2 regions of the Jeotgalibacillus sp. JSM ZJ347 genome follow, and region 2 is predicted to be linked to the other one. Evidence: predicted binding sites of a transcription regulator. Region 2 holds the regulator's gene; the other holds the start of a gene.
The links. The regulator Rex, encoded in region 2, represses fermentation and respiration genes when NADH is low (regulators of the CRP and FNR family bind a similar motif). The targets are predictions, from matches to a motif close to TTGTGAAATATTTCACAA.
Positions count from the first base shown of each region.

Region 1: ACH6CZ_RS04790 (cytochrome ubiquinol oxidase subunit I) is a predicted target of Rex. The motif match lies at 4,974-4,991, and genes of this name have one in related genera.

Region 1 is NZ_JBISEN010000001.1:927,539-936,019, reverse strand. It holds gene ACH6CZ_RS04810 (mechanosensitive ion channel family protein) at 1-311, opposite strand, end outside; gene ACH6CZ_RS04805 (peroxiredoxin) at 535-1,077, shown strand; gene ACH6CZ_RS04800 (ABC transporter ATP-binding protein) at 1,260-3,014, shown strand; gene ACH6CZ_RS04795 (ABC transporter ATP-binding protein) at 3,019-4,839, shown strand; gene ACH6CZ_RS04790 (cytochrome ubiquinol oxidase subunit I) at 5,096-6,442, shown strand; gene ACH6CZ_RS04785 (cytochrome d ubiquinol oxidase subunit II) at 6,536-7,549, shown strand; gene ACH6CZ_RS04780 (potassium channel family protein) at 7,613-8,272, shown strand.
Region 2 is NZ_JBISEN010000005.1:106,924-115,404, reverse strand. It holds gene ACH6CZ_RS14215 (MerR family transcriptional regulator) at 1-237, opposite strand, end outside; gene ACH6CZ_RS14210 (MFS transporter) at 440-1,717, shown strand; gene abc-f (ribosomal protection-like ABC-F family protein) at 2,454-4,391, opposite strand; gene ACH6CZ_RS14200 (redox-sensing transcriptional repressor Rex) at 5,021-5,692, shown strand; gene ACH6CZ_RS14195 (twin-arginine translocase TatA/TatE family subunit) at 5,752-5,940, shown strand; gene tatC (twin-arginine translocase subunit TatC) at 5,959-6,777, shown strand; gene ACH6CZ_RS14185 (YdiK family protein) at 7,006-7,209, opposite strand; gene ACH6CZ_RS14180 (CPBP family intramembrane glutamic endopeptidase) at 7,210-7,959, opposite strand.

The sequences.
Region 1 (8,481 bases), on a different contig from region 2:
ATCAGTGCCGTTACGTCAATGTTGATCAGCTGCAATATCGTGACGATTAAAATGAACAATAATGCATAGCCGACCACATTTTTGGTTAGACTTTCTAGAGTGCGGGCTCTGCCAACTGAGATATTTTCCCGGCTTTCGTATTTTGCGAAAATGCCTGAAAGCACTCTGTTACTAATCGCTTTTACAATTAAGTATACAATCAAAATGCCAATGATTTTCAGTGCGACGATCCCTATATCAATAAACAGGGCGCCCCATTCATACTCAGCCAGCCTTGCGCCAAGTGTGCTTAAGTTTAAATAATTATCCAATGACTGTCATCCTTTCTGCTGTGCAATCTATCGTCCTACTATACCCTTATAACAAACAGAGAAACGTGAATCAAGGAATCCATATCATTTTTAACTTTATTTAGATTTATTCTTTGCTAAAATTGACTATTCAAATGCAGTATATTATGATGAGAAACGTGAGTTTAATTGGGAATCGGTTTATCCGTTCTCAGGTTAGAATTTTTATCTGGAGGGATTTTTGATGGCAGAACGTATGGTAGGCAAGCAGGCGCCAAGATTCGAAATGGACGCAGTACTTGCTAACAAAGAATTTGGAAAAGTAAACCTTGAACAGAATATGAAAGAAGATAAATGGACAGTATTGTTCTTCTATCCAATGGACTTCACATTTGTATGTCCAACAGAAATTACTGCAATGTCAGACCGTTATGATGAATTCGAGGACCTTGATGCTGAGGTAATCGGAGTTTCTACTGATACAATCCACACTCACCTTGCATGGATCAACACTGAGCGCAAAGACAACGGTCTTGGCGATCTGAACTATCCACTTGCAGCTGATACAAATCACCAGGTTTCACGCGAATATGGCGTGTTAATTGAAGATGAAGGTGTTGCACTTCGCGGACTTTACATCATCAGCCCTGAAGGCGAATTAATGTATCAGACAGTATTTCACAACAACATCGGCCGTGACGTAGACGAAACACTTCGTGTACTTCAGGCACTTCAAACAGGTGGACTTTGCCCGGCTAACTGGAAGCCAGGTCAAAAAACACTATAAGACAATTGAACGAATGAGGATCAGCCCCCGGGCTGATCTTTTTTTATGACTTCCCGATAGAATGTTAAGTGGAATAGTAAGAAATGAGAAAAAATTCAAATAAAGGTGGCAATATATTTCGAAAACCGATATATTTAAGAGGTGTCTATATATATAGAAGAAACAAAAAGGAGGGATAAACGATGGATGTTTTTAAGAAATTAAAAGAATTTTACTGGCCTCATAAACACCACTTTATACTATCAATACTATTTTTATTTGTGATGACGCTCATTACGATTGTTTATCCGATCATACTGCAGATTACAATTGATGATGTAGTGGGAGAAGGTAGGTACAATCTGATCCCATATCTTGCTTTTGGGTTTATTGCTATTATGGCGGTAAAAGGGATTGCGACATTTATCTCTCAGTATAATGGAGATTTGTTCGGTATTATTGCAGTCTATGACCTGCGTGAAAAGCTTTATGACAAGCTTCAGAGCCTGCCGTTTCAGTACTATGATAATGCAAAAACCGGTGATATCATGTCACGCCTGACAGCTGATGTTGAAGGATTCCGTTTCTTCTTGTCATTTGGATTTGCTGAATTGATCAGACTGGTACTGCTGCTGGTTGTGACAACAGGGGTAATGCTTTATTACTCAGTTCCATTAACAATCGTCACAATGCTTTCAATTCCGTTTCTGGCAGTTGCAGTTTACAAATTTGATAAAAAAGTTCACCCGGCCTTTAGAGGTGTGAGAAAATCTTTTGGGAAACTGAATACAAATGTCCAGGAAAATATCAGTGGAATTAACACGGTAAAATCTCTTTCAAGAGAAGAACACCAGATTGATAAATTCAACAGCTCCAATCAGGACTATAAAGAAAAGTATTTGTTCACATCAGATGTCTGGGCAAAATATTTTCCTTTAATGGAGTTTCTGGGCAATGTAAGTGTCGTCATGCTTCTTGGCTATGGCGGTTATCTTGTGGTAAATGACAGTCTGACTGCAGGAGAGCTCACTGCTTTTTACAGTCTGGTCGGATTTATCATCTGGCCGATTATGAACCTTGGATTTACCATTAACCAGTTTTCACAGTCTAAAGCGTCAGGTGAACGTTTACTTGAGATTCTTGAGGCTGAGGAAACCATCGTGGAAAAGCCGGATGCAGTCGATATGACCCGCTCATCAGGAGAAGTGGAATTTAAGAATGTATCACTCCGTTACACTGAAGACGATGAAAGGGCGATTAACAATGTTTCATTTAAGGTTGCCGGAGGTAAAACGGTTGGATTAATCGGCGCAACCGGTTCAGGTAAAACGAGTGTGACTCAGCTAATGACCAGATTTTATGAACCTACAGAAGGTTCTGTGTTAATCGATGGAAAAAAGGTAAGTGACTACACGCTAAAGTCGCTTCGAAAGAATGTTGGGTTTGTTCTTCAGGAGTCATTTTTATTCTCTTCCACAATTAAAGCAAATATTGCATTTGGAAGACCTGAAGCCACAATGGATGAAATCATTGATGCTGCAAAGAAAGCTGAAGCACATGACTTTATCATGGAGATGCCTGAAGGATACGATACAATGCTTGGAGAAAGAGGACTCGGTTTATCCGGCGGACAAAAGCAGAGAATTGCCATCGCACGTGCGATCTGTCTGAATCCGAGTATTCTGATTCTTGATGATGCAACGAGCGCTGTTGATATGCAGACAGAGTTTAAGATCCAGAAAGCATTGAAAGAAGTCATGAAGGGGCGGACGACATTTATTATTGCCCACCGAATTTCCTCTTTAAAGCATGCAGATGAAATTTATGTGTTTGAAAATGGGGACATTACTCACCGGGGTACACACGAAGAATTAATTAACCTTGAAGGTCAATACAAACGAATTTACGATATTCAGTATAAGGATCAAAAATCACTTTCTGCGACGGGAACGAGGTGAGAAGATGAGTAGTGAAGCTCAACAAAAAATACAAAACAGATTTAAATATTCAACTGACCAGGTCATTGAAAAGCCGTTTAACTGGTTACAGCTTTGGAGATTACTCAGGTACCTGAAGCCATATTCGAAAAAGCTGCTGCCACTTTCAATCATCATGGTACTGGTTACAACAGCAGTCAGACTTGTGATCCCAATTCTGATCGGGATGTATGTCATTGATGAAGCAATAGCCGGCCGAGACGGTGACCTGCTTATGCAGCTCGTCGGAGTCATTGCGGGGCTCTACATCATTAATTACATTGCGAATGTATTCAGAATAAAATGGATGAACATTCTCGGACAAAGTGTTATTTACGATTTGCGTAAACATCTTTTTACACATGTACAGTGGTTGAGTAACCGGTTCTTTGACCAGAGATCAGCCGGTTCCATTCTGGTAAGGATTATGAATGATATTAATTCACTTCAGGAGTTATTTACGAACGGTGTTATTAACCTGCTGATGGATATTCTCATGCTGATCGGAATCTTTATTGTACTGTTTACAATCAGTCCGGAGCTTGCAATGGCAGTAATGATTGTTTTACCTGCAATGTTCTTTATTTCAACAAAGCTGCGTAAAAAGATTAGACGTTCATGGCAAACAGTCCGTCTTAAGCAGTCTAAGCTGAATTCACACCTGAATGAAAGTCTTCAGGGGATGAGAATTACACAGTCATTTACACAGGAAAAAGAAAATGCACAGTATTTTGAAGGAGTTAACAACGAAACGTTTGAAAGCTGGAGAGATGCAACGAAGAAAAATGCAACATTCAGACCGCTTGTTGAGATGACGAATGCAGTTGGTTCAGCTATTTTAATCTGGTATGGTGCAACCCTGATTCAGGGAGGTAACCTGGAGATTGGAGAGTTTGTTACATTTGCATTTTTGATCGGCATGTTCTGGGAGCCGATTTCAAGGCTTGGTATGGTCTATAACCAGCTGCTGATGGGGATGGCTTCATCAGAAAGAATCTTTGAGTTTCTAGATGAAAAGCCGAATGTCGCTGAAAAGAAACACGCTGTTGAGCTTGAGAAAATCAAGGGAGATATTCAGTTTGACAACGTTGATTTTTCGTACTCAGGAGACAGGAAAGCGCTAAATGGCATCAATCTTGATATTAAAGCTGGTGAAACCATTGCGTTAGTCGGTCATACAGGATCAGGAAAGACAACAATTGCCAATATGGTCACACGCTTTTATGATCCGACCGCGGGTTCTATTAAGATGGATGGATATGATTTGCGGAATGTTTCGTTAAGAAGTCTGCGTTCACAGATTTCAATTGTTCTTCAGGATACGTTTATTTTCTCAGGGACAATTAAGGATAATATCCGCTTCGGCTTCCCACATGCGTCAGATGAGCAGCTGATTGAAGCAGCAAAAGCAGTTGGAGCGCATGGGTTTATTCAGAAGCTGCCTAAAGGGTATGATACCGAGGTTGAAGAAAGAGGAAATATCTTATCAGTTGGGGAGCGTCAGCTGATCTCATTTGCAAGAGCACTGCTTGCTGATCCGAGAATCATTATCCTGGATGAAGCGACTGCTTCAATTGATACAGAAACAGAGGTAGTGATTCAAAAAGCATTGGCAACATTGCTAAAAGGAAGAACGGCTATCATTATTGCACATCGTCTTTCTACAATTCGTGATGCAGACAGAATTTATGTGCTTGATCATGGGAATCTGATGGAGAGCGGAAACCATGATGAACTGATGAAGCATAAAGGCATCTACCAGGGCCTTGTTCACTCACAGTTTACAATGCAGCAGAATACAGGATGATAAAAAGCTGATCAGGTTAACCGCCTGATCAGCTTTTTTGTCTATAAAATGAACAGGATCGCGCATTTTCGCAACGGATTAAAGCACTCTGAATTGAAATAAGTTCTGAAGCTAGATATACTAAAATCAAACCTTTGTGAAGGATGTCACAAATTGTTCATGTTCAACATATCACATACACAGTTAATGTTGTAAAATGTTTGGGGAACAGTGATATAGTAAATTTACTAGTATGAAGTTTTTTAGGAGGGGAATCATGTTGGAATTAGATGGCGTTACGCTCAGTAGGCTACTAACAGCTACTACCCTTATATTTCATGTTATTTTTGCCACGATTGGTGTCGGGATTCCAGTAATGATTGCGATTGCCGAATTCATGGGGATTAAGAAGAAAGACCCTCACTACCTGATTCTTGCCAGACGATGGGCAAGAGGATTCACGATAACGGTGGCAGTAGGGGTTGTAACCGGTACGGCGATCGGGCTGCAGCTTTCTCTATTATGGCCAAGCTTTATGCAGGTTGCCGGACAGGTCATTGCACTTCCGCTGTTTATGGAAACATTCGCATTCTTCTTTGAAGCAATTTTCCTTGGGATCTACTTGTATACATGGGACAGATTTAAAAACCGCTGGTTACACTGGCTGTTGAACATTCCAATTGTCATCGGGGCAACCTTATCAGCATTCTTTATCACCACGGTAAATGCATTTATGAATACGCCTCAGGGCTTTGATATTATCGATGGTGAAACAGTGAATATTAGTCCGCTGGCAGCAATGTTTAATCCAGCTACACCGACAAAGGTTTTTCACGTTGTTACATCAGCATATATGACATCCGCATTGATTCTGGCAGCTATCACTGCTTTTATCATTCTGATGAAAAAAGGGACGGATTATCATAAAAAAGCACTTCGTCTCACAATGGTTGCAGGATTAATTTTTGCAGCAGGAACTGCACTTGCAGGAGACCTGTCAGCAAAATTCCTTGCAAAAGAACAGCCTGAAAAACTGGCTGCCGCTGAATGGCACTTTGAGACAGAATCAAATGCGGATCTGGTTGTATTCGGTACGATTAATGATGAAGGTGAAATTAGTAATGAGATCCGGATACCAGGTATGTTAAGCTTCCTTGCAGGAAACTCATTTGATACGGAAGTGATTGGTCTTAATGAATTCCCTGAGGAAGAAAGACCTCCTCTATGGATACATTACATGTTTGATTTAATGGTAAGTATCGGAATGTATTCATTATTTATAGCCGGATTGTTTGTTATGTTCATGCTGATCAAACGGTTTAATGAATGGAATAAGTTCTTACTGATGGGTATTGTGGCAAGTGGACCACTTACCATGATGGCGATTGAATTCGGCTGGATCTACGCTGAAGTCGGCAGACAGCCATGGATTCTAAGAGGAATTATGACAGTAGATGAAGCTGCTACAACATCAAGTTCTGTAGGTATCGCATTCGGTCTGTTCCTCGCTCTGTATGCAGTGCTTGGCTTCTTCTGTGTAAAAGTGTTACTAAGAATGTTCAAGAACAGACCAGCTGAAGCAGAGCTTGAAAAACGCTTCCCTGGAGGCACGCTGGACAGTTAATGTGAAGAAAACAAGTGGACGGGGATTTCCCCGTCTGCTGATCCATATCTTATACTTAACTTAGAAATAAGCCAGAGGGAAGGAGTTACTTAAATGAGTTTAGAAGTATTGGGGATTACTGTGTTGTGGTTATTCCTGTATGGTTATTTAATTGTCGCCTCAATTGATTTTGGCGCCGGATTCTTCGCTTATTATGCGAGAGTTTCAAAGAGAGAACATATTATGAGTAAGCTGATCAGCAGATATCTATCACCGGTTTGGGAAGTGACAAACGTTTTCTTTGTATTCTTTTTCGTTGGACTGGTAGGGTTCTTCCCGGATACTGCTTATTATTATGGAACGGCTCTGCTGCTCCCTGGATCTGTTGCGATTATACTGATTGCAATCAGAGGGTCATTTTATGCATTTGGTAATTACGGCTCCAAAGACAGCACGCTTTATTTATTTTTATACGGGGCAACAGGACTGTTAATTCCCGCAGCATTATCGACTGCATTAACCATATCTGAAGGAGGTTATCTGACAGAAGATGAAAACGGAGTTACTTTCCTTGCGGGGGAACTGTTTACAAGCCCGTACTCATGGAGTGTTGTGTTACTCGCAATTGTTTCTGTACTGTTTATCAGTGCAAGCTTTTTAACTTATTATGCTGACCGTGCGGAAGATATAGACTCCCGTGCGATTATGAGAAAGTTTGCACTTTGGTGGAGTGCACCGACAATTGGAGCGAGTCTTCTTGTTTTTGCCGGACTCAGATCTCATAACGCTGAACACTTTGAAAGAGCACTGGACTTGTGGTGGATGTTTGGGCTTTCACTTGTATTTTTCTTAATCGCTGTATTTTTAATTCAGCAGAAAAAAAAGTATGGAACTGCATTCCTGATGGTCATGCTCCAGTTTTTCTTTGCATTCTTCGGATATGGCGCGTCACACCTGCCATATATCCTTTATCCATTTATCACAATTGAGGGAAGCGTAGTAAACGAAACAATGGGTACAGCACTTGTCACTGTATTTATTTTAGGACTATGCTTACTTGTCCCATCTCTCTATCTGCTAATGAGATTATTTTTGTTTGATGCAGATTATGTTAAAGGAAAAAAATAAGCTCATTATCCGTAATTTCCTGTGCTAAAATGGAAGTAAGGACATGATAGTGGGGGAAAAACTGTGAAAAAAGAATTTGTAGTGATTGGGCTTGGCCGTTTTGGCGGAAGTATTGTTCGTGAATTAGTTGAGCAGGGAATGGAAGTAATGGCAATTGATAAATTCGAAGATAAAGTGGATGAGTTTTCAACCATTGCAACGCACGCTGTAATGGCGGACTCGACTGATGAAGCTGCACTGCGCAGCCTTGGGATTAGAAACTTTGATCATGTGATTGTTGCAATTGGTGATGATATTCAGGCGAGTATACTGACAACTCTGATGTTAAAGGAAATAGGGGTAAAAAAAATCACCGTAAAAGCACAGAACGATTACCATGAAAAGGTACTAGAACGGATTGGAGCGGATAAAGTCGTTCACCCTGAGCGGGATATGGGTAAACGCATTGCGCACAATATTGTTTCAAATAATGTGCTTGATTACCTGGAATTATCAGATGAACATTCAATTGTCGAGATTGCTGCTAATAACGTACTGATCGGTAATTCAATTATTGAGCTTGATATCCGTGCCAAATACGGAATTAATATCGTGGCAATCAAAAGAGGGGATGACATCATTGTATCTCCACAGGCAAATGATGTGATCCGTAAAGGCGATATTTTAATCGTTATCGGTGCGGATAACGATATTAACCGCTTTGAGAAACGTGTAATGCAATAAGAATAAGGTTTCCAGTGCAGCGAAGCTTAAGGCGGCGACTCCGGGACGATTAGAGGGAAGCTGAGACCCCACAGCCGCAGGCGAGGAGGCTCAGCAACCTCCGTCCGGAAAGCGCCCGCCTGAAGCGCAGCGGAACGGAACGGTTAGAGTGTGAGACAACTTTTGTCTTGCACTCTTTTTTAATACTGGATTTCCAATGAAATAATTCT
Region 2 (8,481 bases):
CAATGTTTCTCTTAAATTACTTTGCTTATTTTTGATGACTTCATTAATCGATTCGAGTTCAAGTCCAAGGTCTTTCAGAGTAATAATATGATGCAGCCTTGTGATGTCCTGATCTGTATATAGCCGGTGCCCTCCACTTGTTTTGGAACTGGGTTTTAATAATCCTATTTCATCGTAATATCTTAGCGTTCTCACAGTTATGTTACTGATCTTAGCGAGTTGACCGATTGAATACATATCATAACCATCCTTACCTATTAATTCCTTTACGATTATTATAAAACCTCACGTTACGTAAGGTTCAAGCTTTTTTAAATTTTACATAAGAAAATTTATTTAAACGTTGTTGATTAAAATGATCATCAGTATTTTCGGATTGTGCTAATAAACCCCCAGGCGTACAATACAAGTAATAGTGGATGAAACGGAGATGTAAGTCATGGAACAAGACATTCAAGTATACATAGACAGTGAAGAAAAGCGTACCCAGCTTTATAAAAGAACGCTGTGGGTGGTTGTACTGTCACAGATCTTTGGTGGAGCGGGGCTTGCTGCCGGTATTACAGTTGGCGCGCTGCTTGCTCAGGATATGCTTGGTACAGACAGCTATGCGGGGCTTCCTGTTGCGCTGTTTACGCTTGGTTCTGCAGGAGCGGCGCTTTTAGTCGGAAGGCTGTCTCAAAAAGCGGGAAGGCGGATTGGACTCGGAGCCGGATTTGTTACTGGCGGTTTAGGTGCGCTTGGTGTTGTCGGGGCGGCAGTCTGGGATAGTGTCGCGCTGCTATTGATTTCATTGCTGATTTACGGGGCAGGAACTGCATCTAATCTTCAGGCGCGTTATGCAGGGACGGATCTGGCCAATGATAAACAGCGCGCAACAGCTGTCAGTATTGCAATGGTTGCCACAACGTTTGGTGCAGTAGCCGGACCGAACCTGGTCGGTGTTATGGGGAGGTTTGCTGAATCTATTGGTGTCCCGGCGCTTGGAGGACCGTTCGTATTAGCGGCTGCAGCTTACATTGCAGCTGGACTGGTGTTATTTATCATGCTAAAGCCTGACCCGCTGATCATCGCACGTGGACTGTCTGAAGCTTCAAAAGAAGAAACAGCACCTATCGAAACGTTTGATGTGTCCGGTCTGAAAAGAAGAGGCGTAATTACTGGGGCGGTAGTGATGGTGCTCACGCAGATCGTTATGGTCGCTGTCATGACAATGACGCCGGTTCATATGGGACATCACGGTCACGCGCTGAGTGCGGTCGGATTAGTAATCGGCCTTCATATCGCAGCGATGTATCTCCCGTCATTAATTACAGGTGTACTAGTTGATAAGCTGGGGAGGACATTCATGGCGTCAGCATCAGGAATAACGCTGCTTGCAGCTGGCGTAGTAGGCGCACTAGCACCTGGAGAATCACTTGCAGGAATGATTGTCGCATTGATGCTGCTTGGACTCGGGTGGAACTTCGGACTGATCAGCGGGACAGCAACGATCATAGATGCTACACATCTTTCGGTACGTGCAAAAACACAAGGGTCAGTCGATGTCTTCATTGCATTATCAGGAGCGGCTGGTGGTGCACTGTCAGGAATGGTCGTCTGTGCTACAAGCTTTTTCGTTTTGTCACTGGGCGGAGGGCTATTGTCTCTTATTTTAATTCCAATGATCTTCTGGGCAAGGGGAACAAAATCAATGAGAAGCGAAACTCAGCTGTGAAAAAGCTGAGTTTTTCTGTGGATAAGCTGTGCATAAGTGTGAAAAATCTTGTATATAACTCGGCGTGTCGTTTAATGTGGATAATGTTAATAATTGTGTACAAAGCTGTGGGTAATGTGTATAACTCTGTTGAAAAGCATGAAAACGCTGTGCGCAGTGTGTATAAGTCTGTGCATTGTAATCGTTCTGTCACACTGCGTTCACATTCTGTACATATTTGATTTGCAATTTTCACACAAATATAAGCGAAAAGTTATTCACAATTGCCTGATATTTCGGATATGGAAGAATGGGGGAGGATACGTGGGAATCGGTGAGAATTTGGGTGGGGAGTAGTTTGAGTTTGTGAAATGTGCTGCTGGATTTTAGAGTGATCGTGCGGGACAGGCGGATAGGTCAAATTACACTTTTCTACGAACCACCTTGGTTTTTCTAAGAAGGTACCTGTTTTTTCTACGGACATGGCTGTTTGTTCTGGGGACCTTGATTGTTTTTCTAAAAACATGACTTATTTTTCCATGAACCCGGCCAGCCAAACGCCAAAACTGTAAAATCAGGTGAGGAGTGGGGTGGGCTAAATGATACAATTTCCGGTACCACCGGCGAAATGTTCTGAACACCCGCGATAATCTTTCGGACCATCAGCCAAATCTCCGGAACACCCGCTGTAATCTCCTGAACCACAAACCCAACAAACAAAAAACAGGAACCCCAAAAGGATTCCTGCACAAAACACTCACTCACTCAATTCTTCTTCCAATTCAGCCCACTCCTCAAGCAGCTGATCCATCTCAGCTTTTGCCTGATCAATGGCCTGGTTGGATTCCATCACGCGCTCATGATCCTGGAAAATCTCCGGATCACACAGCAGATTTTCATGCTCTTCAATCGTACCTTCAAGCTCTGTAATCAGCAGCTCAATTTCCTCAAGACGCCTGCGTTTCTTTCGTTCAGCCTTCTGTTTTTCCTTATCAAGCGCAAAAGATGATTTGTCAGTAGCTTTTTCAGCGGCTGGCGCTTTCTCAAGGCGCTCGCGTTCTTCAATCGCCGCAAGCTCAGCCTGTTCACTCAGCTTTTCCATATAATAATCATAGTCGCCAAGATACTCTGTGCTGCCATCAGGCGATAGCTCAAGCACCTTTGTCGCAAGCCTGTTGATAAAATAGCGGTCGTGCGATACAAACAGAATCGTGCCCGGATAATCGATCAGCGCATTCTCCAAAATCTCTTTACTATCGAGATCCAGGTGGTTAGTCGGCTCATCTAAAATCAGCAGATTCGATTTCTGCATCATCAGCTTTGCGAGCGCAAGACGAGCTTTCTCGCCACCGCTTAGTGTAGAAACCGGCTTCAGCACGTCATCCCCTGAAAAGAGGAAGTTACCAAGCACCGTACGGATATCCTTTTCATTTTTCATCGGATAGTCATCCCACAGTTCATTCAGCACCGTTTTATTCGAATGCAGTTCTGCCTGCTGCTGGTCGTAGTAGCCGATGCTGACATTCGATCCGTATTGAATCTGACCCGCAAGCGCAGGAATTCTTTTAACAATCGTTTTTAAAAGGGTAGACTTCCCAACGCCGTTTGGTCCGATCAGCGCAATGCTGTCTTCCCGTGTGATCGCTGCGTTGATGTTACTTGAAACGGGGGCATCATAGCCGACAGAGAGATCCTGCAGCTTAAGGACGTCATTCCCGCTCTGACGGTCAATCGAGAAGCCGAAGCTTGCTGATTTCTCATCGCCTTTTGGACGGTCCATCCTGTCCATCTTTTGTAGCTTTTTACGGCGGCTCTGTGCCATTTTCGTTGTCGAAGCCCGCGCCAGGTTCCGCGCGACAAAGTCTTCCATCTTCGCGATCTCTTCCTGTTGCTTCTCAAATTCCTTCATCTCACGCTCATAATCAAGCGCCTTCTGATCCAGATAACGGCTGTAGTTGCCGTGGAATTTCTTTGAACGCTTACGTGAGATCTCCACAACCTGATTGACGATTTTATCTAAAAAGTAGCGGTCGTGTGAGACGATTAAAATCGCGCCCGGGTAACCCTGCAGATAAGACTCCAGCCAGCTGAGTGTATCAATGTCCAGGTGGTTGGTCGGCTCATCGAGGATCATGACGTCAGGCTTGGTTAAAAGTAATTTACCCAAAGCAAGACGCGTTTTCTGACCACCGCTTAACGTTGAGATCGGTGTATCGTAATCAAACGACTGGAAGCGCAGCCCGTGAAGCACGGTTCTGATATCCGCTTCATACTGATACCCGCCGGCGTCTTTGAACTGTACCTGCAGCTCATCGTATTCGGTCACCAGACGGTTATAGCGTTCCTCATTTTCATACACGTCCGGATCTGCCATCTGCTGCTCGGCTTCACGCAGGCGTTTTTCCATGTCTTTTAAGTAATCAAATACAGTCATCATTTCTTCCCAGATCGACAGCTCAGATTCAAGTCCGCTGTGCTGTTCAAGGTACCCGATCGACACGCCTTTTGGTTTATTAATATCGCCGTCGTCATGCGAAAGCTGACCGGCAATAATTTTTAAAAGGGTAGACTTCCCGGCACCGTTACGGCCGACAAGTGCGATCCGGTCCTTGGTCTGAACTTCAAGCTTTATATTAGCAATAATCTCTTCTGCGCCAAACGACTTGGAGAGATTATTGACCTGTAGTAAAATCATTCGCTCACCTCATTTTTCTTCCTATCTAAGTGTATCGTAACAGCGTTATGATAAGCAACGAACTGTCATTGTGAAAAAACTTGCATACTTTGCAAGCGGATACCTTAATGGTGTATGATACAATAGGGACTTGGAATGTATTTAAAAGGAATTTGTTGTGAAAGATTGTTCTTATATAAATGGTTGTTTCGCTGCGCTTCAGGCGGACGCTTTCCGGACGGTTGTTGCTGAGCCTCCTCGCCTACGGCTGTGGGGTCTCAGCTTCCAACTAATCGTCCCGGAGTCGCCGCCTTACGCTACGCTCAACGCTTTGGTAAGAAGGATAACTTTACAACAAAGTACTATTTTATAGTTTGATAAATGAGAGAGTAAATCTAAACGATGTTAGATATACTCACTCAGCGGATGATCTTCGTCCCGGACGGAGACTCCTGCGGCGGGAAAGGACAAGTGAGACCCCGGAAATGCGTAGCATTGAGGAGGCTCACTGTCCGGCCGCGGAAAGCGCAGTCCTGCACGTAGATCATCCGCGTTATAGAACCATTAACAAAATATAGATTTGGAAGCGTTCACAGCTTCACTTTACATGCGGTGCCAGGCGCACTGTTGGATTTAGGGGGAGTACAGGAATGAGTCAGGAACAAATGAAGATTCCTCAGGCAACGGCGAAGCGGCTTCCGCTTTACTACCGTTTTCTGAAGAACCTGCATTCATCAGGAAAGCAGCGTGTTTCTTCGAAAGAGCTGAGCGATGCTGTAAAGGTGGATTCAGCAACGATCAGACGTGATTTTTCTTATTTTGGTGCACTTGGCAAAAAGGGTTATGGGTATAATGTAGAATACCTGCTGTCCTTTTTCCGTAAAACACTTGATCAGGACGAGACGACAAAAGTTGTGCTGATTGGTGTCGGAAACTTAGGTACTGCGTTTTTACATTATAATTTCCTGAAAAACAATAATACAAAGATTGAAATGGCGTTTGACGCGGATCCGAAAAAAGCGGGCACTTCAATTGGAGAAGTACCTGTGTATGCAATGAATGATCTTGAGGAAAGAGTGAAGGAGAGCAACATTGAAGTCGCAATCCTCACTGTGCCGGCTGGTCCTGCACAGGGAATCACCGACCGATTGATCGATCTGAAGGTAAAGGGAATTCTGAATTTCACACCTGCCAGACTCTCTGTGCCTGAGCATATGAGAATCCATCATATTGATCTTGCTGTCGAGCTTCAGTCACTCATTTATTTCCTGAAGAATTATGGAACAGATGACGTAGAAACGTCACAATTAGAAGAAATATAGAATAGCCAAAAAGCTTAATTTAATTTATGATATAGGAAGAAAGAGGAGGTGCACGCATCATGTTACCAGGTGGAATCAGCCTTGCCGTGATTGCAGTCGTTGCATTATTAATTTTTGGTCCTAAAAAACTGCCGGAGCTTGGGAAAGCAGCAGGCAGCACCCTTCGTGAATTCAAGGATGCAACAAAAGGACTTGCAGATGATGATGACGATGTAAAGCCGGCTAAGAAAGACGAAAAACAGCAATAATTACGGGATGGTGGCCATATGAACCAGCAAGATATGACCGTCCATGAACATATAGGTGAAATAAGAAAACGACTCATCATTGTAGTCGTTTTCTTTGTCATTTCGATGGTAGGAGGCTTTTTCTTAGCAGAACCGCTCATGAAATTCCTCCAGTCTTCAGACGAAGCAGCATCGATGACATTGAATGCATTCCGGGTAACGGATCCTGTAAAGATCTATTTCCAGATTATCATGTTCACTGCGTTGATCATGACGGCACCAGTAATACTCTACCAGCTTTGGGCATTTATCAGTCCGGGCCTGCATGACAGAGAACGGAAAGTAACCCTCAGTTACATTCCGGCATCCGTTATCCTGTTTTTAGCAGGCCTTGCGTTCGCATATTTTATTTTATTCCCATTCGTTGTCCGCTTCATGATGAACCTGTCGAACAATCTTGAGATCGAGCAGGTTATCGGAATCAACGAATTCTTCCAGTTCTTATTTCAAATGACTATCCCGTTCGGCTTCTTATTCCAGCTGCCGGTGATCATGTTATTCGTCACAAGACTTGGAATCGTCACACCAATGTTTCTGGCAAGCATCCGTAAGTACGCATACTTCGGCCTGCTCGTCGTCGCAGCCTTTGTGACGCCGCCAGACATTTTCTCACACATGATCGTAACCGTACCGCTGATTTTACTATACGAAATCAGCTTGTGGATTGCGAAAATCGGCTATAAAAAAGCACAAAAAGCTGAAGCCGAACAGCTTGAGCTAGAGGAAAAAGAACGCAGGGAGCGGATCGACCGCGAACTTGCGAAAAAAGAAGCAATGAAGGAGAACAGCGGGGAGTGATTCCGGCTGTTTTCTTTTTTGTGTGGGTGTGGGTTGGGGAGGTTCGTAGAAAGATGAGTGATGTTCTTAGAAAAACCATTACGGTCCTTAGAACGAGCAGCCATGTTCGGAGAAAAAACGGTGACCTTCTTAGAAAAAACAGGGTCGTTCGTAGAAAAGTGTAATTGTACCTATGCCCGAGACACGACCCCGCATCATCCACAAACAAAAAAGCAGCGACCTCAGCCGCTACTTCTTCTCATTCATATGCTTCTTAATCTTAAAGTGGAGTCCAATCAGCCTCAAACCAGCCCCGATATCATACGTTGCGAATGCAACAAACAGATAAGCGAAGAAGCCCCAGCCGTTTTCGTTTACGCTGTTGACAGCGAAGTAGACGAAGAATACCCCAAGTATCAGATAGAAGATACCGTGTCCTAATGGAGATTTCATTTACAAAATTCCTCCTATTGCAAAGCGCCACAGTACGAAGACTGCTTCATTCATTTCAATGATCCGCTGAATTTCATCAGCAAAGAAGAACTGCGTCATCACGACAAATGTGTTGATTGCCATATGCGCGATGATTGGTACGATGATTCGTTTAGTATATGCATAAAGGAACGCGAATGCATAGCCCATTGCCGCATAAATCAGGATATGGGTGAAGTCGAAGTGAATCACCGCAAAGATCAGCGCACTGATCAGCCCTGAGATAAAGAAATTATATTTACGATAGAACCAGCCGAAGATTACGCCACGGAACACAATTTCCTCTAAAATTGGTCCAATCACCGCAACCGCTACAGCTGCGAGCGGGACGTATGACAGCAGGCTGATGATGTCAGCTGTATTCTGTGATCCCGGATCAATTCCGATCAGCGACTCAATGCCGACTGCAATCGCCTGACTGAAGAATGCCAGGAAGATCCCGATAAATGACCACAGCGCCGCCATCCCTGGACTTGCCTTTTTACCCGGCAGATCCATGACGCCTTTATTTTTATTCATGATCAGTAAAATCACAATCAGTGCAATCGTAAAGCTGATAAAGATCCAGTAGCCCGATATTGAATACAGCAGCACGGCAGGTTCACTGTCACTGACCATTCCGCTGATAAATAGTGCGAGTGGTACAGCGATAAATGTGGAAAGCTGCATAGCTACGTATGTGATTAATATAATGAGAAAGGTGCGGTTCACAATCATACTCCTTTGAAATAGATTCGTTCTGTTTATTCTACTATTGAACTACAGCGCCTTCAATTGATAGCTACGATGTCAGACGTATTAAGTAGACATTTTGTGAATAGGGTAGACATTGTGGTGTTTTTAATACGCCGGGTGACCCTTTCCGCAGAGGGCTTCGCTTTCCGCGGCCGCGCGCTGAGCCTCCTCGAGCTACGCTCTGCGGGGTCTCAGCTGTCGCTTCTATGCCGCAGGAGTCTTCGCCCTCTGCTCCAAGGGTCATCCGGCTGAGTAGTGCGTCACAAAATTCGATTAAACAGATCTGCCTATCAAGAGGAGGAATACGTTGCTTTTAAATATCTTTTGAAATTACATAATAAATTTACCCAATTTAGCTGCTTCTTGCAGTGGGGGACGGAGACTCCCGCCCCGGGAAAGGACAGGTGAGATCCCGCAAGGCGAAGCCTGAGGAAGCTCACCGGCCGGGGGCAGGAAAGCGCAGTCCCCCACGGAAAGAAGCAGCGGTTCCAGTGATCA